One region of the Sporosarcina sp. P18a genome, then DNA from elsewhere that is predicted to be linked to it. Evidence: riboswitches for the same ligand, from Rfam matches in the RefSeq annotation. Region 1 holds a riboswitch; each other region holds the start of a gene.

Evidence for each region. Region 1 has a riboswitch for thiamine pyrophosphate ahead of CSV75_RS08390 (ABC transporter ATP-binding protein). Riboswitches for the same ligand answer to the same signal wherever they lie in the genome.
Region 2: linked by a shared signal. The riboswitch ahead of thiC (phosphomethylpyrimidine synthase ThiC) and the one ahead of CSV75_RS08390 (ABC transporter ATP-binding protein) in region 1 are both predicted to bind thiamine pyrophosphate.
Region 3: linked by a shared signal. The riboswitch ahead of tenA (thiaminase II) and the one ahead of CSV75_RS08390 (ABC transporter ATP-binding protein) in region 1 are both predicted to bind thiamine pyrophosphate.
Region 4: linked by a shared signal. The riboswitch ahead of CSV75_RS12175 (thiamine phosphate synthase) and the one ahead of CSV75_RS08390 (ABC transporter ATP-binding protein) in region 1 are both predicted to bind thiamine pyrophosphate.

The regions. Positions count from the first base shown of each region.
Region 1 covers NZ_PDYQ01000002.1:176,265-178,468, forward strand. Annotated here, with positions in the region: gene CSV75_RS08385 (NAD(P)H-dependent oxidoreductase) at 1-394, shown strand, start outside; TPP riboswitch at 673-770, shown strand; gene CSV75_RS08390 (ABC transporter ATP-binding protein) at 855-1,625, shown strand; gene CSV75_RS08395 (ABC transporter permease) at 1,631-2,204, shown strand, end outside.
Region 2 covers NZ_PDYQ01000001.1:600,520-602,723, forward strand. Annotated here, with positions in the region: gene thiC (phosphomethylpyrimidine synthase ThiC) at 1-1,284, opposite strand, end outside; TPP riboswitch at 1,404-1,521, opposite strand; gene CSV75_RS03030 (calcium/sodium antiporter) at 1,898-2,204, shown strand, end outside.
Region 3 covers NZ_PDYQ01000003.1:97,045-99,248, reverse strand. Annotated here, with positions in the region: gene CSV75_RS10095 (YheE family protein) at 1-435, shown strand, start outside; TPP riboswitch at 601-702, shown strand; gene tenA (thiaminase II) at 793-1,488, shown strand; gene CSV75_RS10085 (DUF3889 domain-containing protein) at 1,557-1,919, shown strand; gene CSV75_RS10080 (nitric oxide synthase oxygenase) at 1,963-2,204, opposite strand, start outside.
Region 4 covers NZ_PDYQ01000004.1:117,724-119,927, reverse strand. Annotated here, with positions in the region: gene CSV75_RS12185 (heavy metal translocating P-type ATPase) at 1-184, shown strand, start outside; gene CSV75_RS12180 (Crp/Fnr family transcriptional regulator) at 162-851, shown strand; TPP riboswitch at 909-1,017, shown strand; gene CSV75_RS12175 (thiamine phosphate synthase) at 1,088-1,687, shown strand; gene thiS (sulfur carrier protein ThiS) at 1,680-1,877, shown strand; gene CSV75_RS12165 (thiazole synthase) at 1,874-2,204, shown strand, end outside.

The sequences.
Region 1 (2,204 bases):
TGCTGAAGCAGACGTAATTACATTTATTTATCCCATTTGGTGGACGGGTCTCCCAGCCATTCTTAAAGGGTATGTAGATCGAGTATTTGCATATGGATTCGCTTATTCCTCTGGGGAAGAAGGGACAATTAAGCTATTGAAAGGTAAAAAAGGATTTATTATCAATACGCATGCTCATCCCAATGAAGTGTATGATGAGATCGGTATGACCACTGCTTTGAAACTCACTTCTGACATTGGAATATGGGATTTCACTGGAATTGAACCTGTGGATCATTTACTATTTGGAAGTGTGGGACGGCTTGATGAAGAAGCATATACAGGGATGTTAAAGCAAGTGGATGATACCATTCAAGCCCATTTCCCGTTAACAGAGAAAATAGATTGTATGTAACAAGTATTCTAAAAGCGGAAGTACTAGAAGAAGTATTGACTAATCAAGAACAATAGCCACGCTCTATTTTCTTAGAAACGTGGCTTTTTATTACTTTATCTACTTAATCGTAGCTACCACTAGTTTAAGTCCCTCTCCCAATCACTTCTCCACTAATTTTACCGAACTCATAATTGAAAAATTTCATACTCTAACTCTGTCTATCTCTTTTTTAGTCATGTGGATTTACCCCAGTACTATCTTGACTATCTTTTCAGACTATGTAACGATAAGAGTTGGATAAACACTAGGGGTGCTTTTGCTGAGAAAGGCGTTCGCCTTAACCCTTGAACCTGCACTAGATAATGCTAGCGGAGGGAAGTGGACATATGACGGATTTTGGCCGTACTATGCAACCGCTTCGCACAGAGAAGTGGTTTTTTTGTGTGAATTATTTGAAGAAATGAGAAGTGGTAAGAATATGACGAATAAAGTTTTAGAGTTTACGAATGTCTCTTTTCATTATCAAGCAACGAAAGCTTCGAAACCAACTGTTATTTTCGATCAAGTTGACTGGCACGTTAAAGAAGGCGAGTTCGTTAGCATCATTGGACCAAGCGGGTATGGTAAAAGCACGTTATTCCGACTCGTCACTGGCCTTGAGAATCCTGACAGTGGAGAGATTTCATTAAATGGAGAAGTGACAATGGAGCGGTTAGGCAAGGTCGGCTATATGCCGCAGCAAGACTTACTCATGCCGTGGCGAACGATTCTAGAAAATGTTCAATTACCAGTAGAGCTTCAAGGACGCAAACCTTCTTCCGATGAAATTATCCAACTACTAGCTGACTTCGGACTAGCAGGAGAAGAAAACGCCTACCCTGGAAACTTATCCGGCGGGATGCGACAACGTGTTTCCTTTTTGCGAACGATCCTGACTGGCTCAAATATTTTATTATTGGACGAGCCGTTTAGCGCACTGGATGCGATCACGCGGCTGACGATGCAAGAGTGGCTCATCGATCAATGGCAGAAACTCGATAAAACCATCGTCTTCATCACGCATGATATCGACGAAGCGTTATTTCTATCCGATCGCATCTTTGTACTCGCTGAAAAACCGGTGCAGACGATTCGCGAAGTCATCGTGCCTCTCAGCCGACCACGCACGACGCGGGACTTGGCACGACCGGAACTGATGGAACTGAAAGAGCAACTGATTAGCGAGCTTCGTTCGGAGGAACGGCTATGAAGAAAATGACTTCGTATAGTTGGTCGATATTTTTCGTCGCAATCGTACTTGGCGTATGGGAAATCGCAGCACGTCTTTACGACAAAAGCTTCCTCTTCCCGTCCCCTTCAGCGATTCTGATCAGATTATGGGAGCTGAAAACGGAGCTGTTTATCCACCACTTACCTCCGACTGCTTTAACTATTTTGATCGGCTTATCGATTTCGATCATCATCGGATCCACATTGGCGATTGCGATGTATAGCAAGAAGCCAATTGAGCAAGCGTTTTACCCTATTCTCATCGCTTCGCAAACGATTCCTGTCATTGCGCTCGCACCGATTTTTGTCTTGTGGTTCGGCTACAGCATTTGGAGTAAGGTCGCGGTCACTGTCCTGATCACATTTTTCCCGATAACCGTCAGCGTTTTCGACGGCTTACGCTCTTCGGATAAAAACTTGCATGAATTAATGCGGACAATGGGCGCATCTTCAAAAGATATCTTCTATAAACTAGACCTACCTTCCGCTTTGCCATCTTTCTTCTCCGGGCTCAAAGTGGCGGTTACACTTAGCGTAATCGGTGCAGCTATTGGGGAAT
Region 2 (2,204 bases), on a different contig from region 1:
AGCAATATCTGTCGTCAAAGGACCGAGTGTATAGAAAGGGGCTTCTTGACAAATCTCCATTTGCTTGTCCATGTTTTCCTTGATTAAATGCATAGGCACATGTCCAGGACCTTCTACCATGACTTGCACATCATGGGACCAAGCAATTTTCGTTAGTTCTCCAAGTGTTGCAAGTTCAGCGAATTGCGCCTCGTCATTGGCATCCGCGATAGATCCTGGACGTAATCCGTCTCCTAATGAAAAAGCAATATCGTATTGTTTCATGATTTCACATATATCTTCAAAGTGTGTGTAGAGGAAACTTTCTGTATGATGCAACATACACCACTGGGCCATAATAGAACCACCTCGTGAGACAATGCCAGTCACACGATTAATCGTCATGGGAATATAACGAAGTAGAACACCTGCATGGATTGTAAAGTAACTGACACCTTGCTCGGCCTGCTCAATCAAAGTGTCACGGAATACTTCCCATGAGAGATCCTCCACTTTGCCGTTTACTTTTTCCAACGCTTGATATAACGGAACCGTTCCCACTGGGACAGGCGAGTTGCGGATAATCCATTCGCGTGTTGTATGGATATTCTTTCCCGTTGATAAATCCATGATATTATCTGCACCCCAACGTGTAGCCCAGGTCATCTTTTCCACTTCTTCAGCAATGGATGAAGAGACAGCAGAATTACCAATATTCGCATTAATTTTCACATGGAATTTACTGCCGATAATCATCGGTTCCGCTTCAGGGTGGTTAATATTCGACGGGATAATGGCTCGGCCCCTTGCGACTTCATCCCGTACAAGTTCTGGCGTTATATTTTCACGAATAGCAATGAACTCCATCTCAGGTGTAATGATTCCTTTGCGTGCATAATGCATTTGTGTAACATTCATGCCACTTTTTGCTCGTAATGGTTTGCGTTTCAACAATGGAAATTCTGCATCATTTTGCATTTGTTCCATTGAACGATACCCGTTATCCCGCGGCTTTACTTGTCTGCCTTCATATTCTTCCACGTCATTTCGTTCTACTATCCAGTTCTTCTTGATGTTCGGCAGTCCTTTTTTAATATCAACTGTATAACCAGTTTCCGTATATTTACCGCTTGTATCGTAGACACGAAAAGGTTCATTCGGTATTTCGCCTTGATCAGTTACAGTGGGTGATAGCTCAATTTCGCGCATCGGTACAAGTATGTCTGGACGACTTCCTTGTACGTAAACCTTTCGACTTGCTGGAAAGCATTCATGGATATAGATTTCTTCTTTCTTCTCTTGCATTTTGTCATCGTCTCCTTTTGAGGTTTGACCATGACTCGATTCAAGTAAAGGGAATCGGCAACAAAAAAGACCAGTTCCGTAGATAGGACCTGGTCTTCAAAACGCAAAAATACGCGTCGCTGATAAAATGAAAACTTCCCTACGCTGGTACGAGCCAGATCAGGTCCAAAGAGTCCGGAATGCGTGTACTATCATTCCATCTCAGTCCAATAACGTTGGACACCCCTAGTTATAGTATTAAATTGTGTGAACAGGAATAGTCTACCATATAATTAGCTGTTTTTAAAGAGTTAGTATACTTTTGATTTCCATAACTCAAAAAAGTAGATTCTAATGAGAAATGAATATCTTTGTATGACTTGAAGGATGCATTAGCAGTGATGACGTGAGATAATCAAAAGTGATAAACAAAGAAGGAAAGATCGTTGTAGTGGAGCTGACGTCGTATAAAATATTAGCGATTGAGAACAATGAAACCTATGGGTATATAAAATCAAATTCCTATGGTGTTATGGGTCATTGTGAATGTAACAAGTCGCATCATATGTGCAGTAATTGGACAAAATATTTTATCGACTAGAAATTTCATTCCCTTGGAGGAGGTAATCAATAAATGTCCTATATTTTATTAATAATTGGATTTATATTATTAATAAAAGGAGCCGATTATTTCGTAGATGGCTCTTCAAATATTGCAAGGCTACTGCAAATTCCCCCTATTTTGATCGGGCTAACCATTGTAGCGCTCGGAACTAGCTCACCAGAAGCGACGGTCAGTATTATTGCAGCGATGGGTGGAAATGCAGACGTCGCAGTGGGGAACGTAGTGGGAAGTAATATTTTCAACATCACCATCGTGGTCGGAATAGCAGCATTCCTGTTTCCATTGAAAGTACAGAGCGAAACCATTCGGAAAGAAA
Region 3 (2,204 bases), on a different contig from region 1:
GTAGATGACTTTGAAGCAGAAAAAGTTTTTGAAGACAGGCAGTACGAGCGAATTCAGTTTAAGCTCATCTTAGAAGGTCGTAATTATAAAGGTGACTATCATGACGGTAAAATTCAATGGCTTAATCCACATCCCAAACATGATGTTGGCGAAGAGGAAGTAATTGCTATAGAGGATAAAGTTTTGGAACTTTTATCCGAGCAAGGGATTCGAAATGAAGCGGATAATATTGAGATCGAACAATCGAATAGCGGAAGTCAAACTCGACCACTTCAGTCATTTAAATTGAAGATTCAAGGCGAAGAATTTAAAGGTACATTCATTAATGGGAAAATTGAATGGTATCATCCTAAACCACGACGTAAACTAGAAGAAGAGCGCGTAAAAAAAATAGAAGAAGATGTTGAGAAAAAGCTAAAAGAACATCTAGAATAACAAACTGACACTGCGTGAAGTTTGTGGAATAAACGTATTCGATTGAGTAAGACCAATTTAAGGTCTGCTGCCAATTGCTGTGTTGTATGTAGGCTACGTGTAATCTCAATTCGTTTGACCTTTCTGATAAAGTAAGTCTACAATAGAATATACAAATGAAATAGTTGTTACCGCTAGGGGTGCTCTGTGGAGCTGAGAGAAGCATATGCTTTAACCCTTTAACTTGATCCGGTTCATACCGGCGTAAGGAAGTGGTGCAGATGTTACTTAGCTTATTTCTGTGCTCTGTGATGTCTCTCCGCCACTTCTAGTCAAGAAGTGGCTTTTTCATTTATTACGAAAAAGGGGAGAGTATACATGAAGTTTACAGAACGTTTATTAGAGAAGACATTACCGATTTGGAGACAGAATCATAGTCACCCGTTTGTACAGGAGATTGGAAATGGTCTGTTGGATCAGGAGAAGTTTCGTTTTTATATGGTGCAAGACTATTTGTATTTAATTGACTACGCGAAAGTGTTTGCTGTGGGCACGATGAAGGCTACGGATGTAGAGACGATGGGTAAATTTGCTGCATTGCTTAACGGTACACTACACACTGAAATGGAACTTCACCGTCAATATGCAGCACGCTTTGGCATTACCGAGGAAGAGCTCGAGAATGCTCAGCCGTCTCCAATTGTTCTAGCGTACACGCACTATATGCTACATGTAAGTCAAAACGGCTCTCTAGCGGAAGTTGTCGCTGCATTATTGCCGTGTGCGTGGAGCTACTGGGAGATTGGCAAAGAGCTTTCGGAATTGCCTGGTGCGCTGGAACATCCATTGTATGGTGACTGGATTCGCATGTATTCATCGGAAGACTTTGGCGAGTTGGCTACTTGGTGCTTAGAATTAATGGATGAAACTGCAGGAGGCAAGCCTGAATCAGAATTAGTGAGGTTAGAGGAGATCTTCCTTAATACGACTCGATATGAGTATATGTTCTGGGACATGGCCTACACGAAGCAAATGTGGCCCGGTATGCATGAAGGACAGATGATTACAAATTAATATAAAAAAAACGTGCGACTATTTAAGTTGAATGTTATTAATTAGAATTGAATGGATATAAACAGCGCATGCTATTCCAAAAGGAGGTGCGTGCTATCTTTGCGAAAATAATCTTTGCGCTTGGGATGATAATGACAAGCGCGACGGGCACTAGCGAGGCGCCGGTTGCCACTCTTAGTAAGGTAGAAGTACCGGCATACGCTAAGTGGTCGAGGCTTGCGATCAAGCAAACGATGCTCAAATATCCTCGTGCAGAAATCAAGGATTATTTGCATATCGCAACCGACTCAAAGAACGTGACGAGTGTGGAAAAGTTTCAGCTTTGGTTAAAAGAGGAAGAACGAGAATTCGGTGTGATAGTGACTGTCACATATTCAGCTGAAACGGGTCAATTTATTCGCATTAACTTTCAAGAAATACCTGTTCAATAAGCCAATGCCCCTAGACCATATAACATGGTGCAGGGGCGTTGGTTTATTCGGGATCTTTTTGATAAAAGAAATTGGGAGTTATAATGTCATTGGCAAACCGTTTGTGATAGACATGGGTAGCGGCGGGTGATAGTGGTGGAATGAGCCATACCCAGTTACCTGTCACTTTTCTTCCTGCACTTTGCTCTTTCTTTTCGAACGATTTGAATTGTTTAGCTGCGGTATGATGATCAACAAGTGTGACGCCTTCTTGCTGATAGGAATGTAGAACGGCTATATTCAACT
Region 4 (2,204 bases), on a different contig from region 1:
CTTCCTCCTGTTGGCCGGTGTACTGTTAGGCAAAGTGTTCCTAGCATCCGGCATGCTCATTCATGAAGTAAGTGTACTTTTGGTTATATTGAACGCCATTCGATTAATACGCTATACTAGTGACAAACCAGCCAATCGAACTATAAGCGAGGTGAAAGTGAATGAGTCAACAGCCCCACAATAATACGACGAATCAAAATATGTGTGTATCGCTCGTACCGCTGTTCAATCATTTGGAAACTGAACAGATGAAACACGTAGTAGGACTCGCGCGAAACACTTCGCATCCACGTGGAAAAATTATTTACAATGAAGGCGACTGCTCCGAAGGTTTATATATTTTGCATAAAGGACGAATCAAAGTATATCGCCTTTCAGAAAACGGCAAAGAGCAACTCGTACGAATTTTAGAACCGGGAGATTTCACAGGTGAGTTGTCATTATTCAATGCCAAACCTCATGACGCCTACGCAGAAACACTTGAACCCGTGGAATTATGTATTATTCAACGGGATCAAATGCAACAACTTCTACAAAAACATCCTGCGATCTCATTAAAGATGTTAGAGGAGTTCTCCTCTCGCCTCGCCCGAACAGAACAACGGGCAGCGCGGATCGGTATGGAAGCAGCAGAAACGCGCATCGCACTGTATCTAGCCGACTTATCAGAAGAACAACAACAATTGACAGTCGAATTACCGATGAGTCGCAAAGATCTCGCCTCCCACCTCGGGACGACACCTGAAACGATTAGTCGAAAACTTAGCGCATTCGAGGAGTCGGGCTGGATTCGCCAGTCCAGCATGAAAACGGTGGATATTCTCGATTTGGATGCTTTATTACTATTATGAAAGAAACTCTTTTCATTCCACTACGTACATGATACGCTAGTTCTGAAAACCAAATATTTTGACCATTAGGGGAATCCTTCACAAGGACTGAGAAAAGAGTGTGGCTCTGAAACCCTTATTACCTGAACAGATTAGTATCTGCGGAGGGAAGTGGCGAGTCGTTCCGTATATATTTCTGTCGACACATCCACCACTTTCCGATTCGGGAAGTGGTTTTTTCTATTGGAGGGGAATGAATGAAGTTACTTGGCGTGACCGATGACTGTCTTTCGGTTGATGAACTGACTCTACACTTGCAGCAGACAGCGCCGTTTCTAGATGCTATTATTTTGCGTGAAAAGTCCAAGACAGACGAACAACTGACAGACTTGATTACGCGTCTTGCGAATAGTGGATTCCCACTCGACAAGCTCATTGTACATGCCAGACCTAACATAGCGATCGAGCTGAACCTTACGAAAGTGCAGCTGACTGGCTATGGCATGTCTTTACGGGATGCACATCGGAAATTTCCCGAGCTACAATTTGGTTGCTCGATTCATTCAATGGAAGAAGCAAAGGAAGCTACGACGGAAGGCGCGGATTGGCTCTTGTACGGGCATGTTTTCGAGACGAAATCAAAGCCTGGCCTACCAGCGCGCGGCACGGAAGAATTGTTTTCTATTGCAACGTGTAGTTCGATTCCCGTGTATGCAATCGGCGGAATTCAGCCGCAACACTTGCCTGATTTACAACGAAACGGCGTAGCAGGCGTGGCTGTATTATCCCCTATGCGTTCACTAAAAGTCTTACAAAGTTATAGAATAGGAGGCGCATCTAATGAAGAAAATGATTGATTTGAACGGAAAAACCTATTCGGTCGTTCCGGAAGTAGGAACAATCCAACAGTTACTTGAGCATTTGGGACTGGGTAATCGGATTTTGATTGTGGAGAAAAATAAAGAGATTTTGCAAAAAGATCACTATGACGCACCGATTATGGATCGAGACCAAATTGAAATCATACATTTTGTAGGAGGCGGATGAAGATGTTAAAAATTGCAGATAAAGAATTCTCTTCACGGTTATTACTAGGCACAGGGAAATATCCTTCATTTGAAATACAAAAGCAGGCAGTTGCAGTATCAGAAGCAGAAATCCTCACGTTCGCAGTACGACGCATGGATATTTTCGAAGCGTCGCAGCCCAATTTTCTAGAGCAATTGGATTTAACTCGCTATACATTACTTCCAAATACTGCAGGTGCAAGTACAGCAGAAGAAGCCGTACATATCGCACGTCTTGCAAAGGCATCAGGACTTTGTGACATGGTGAAAGTGGAAATTATCGGATGCAGCCGTTCATTGCTTCCAG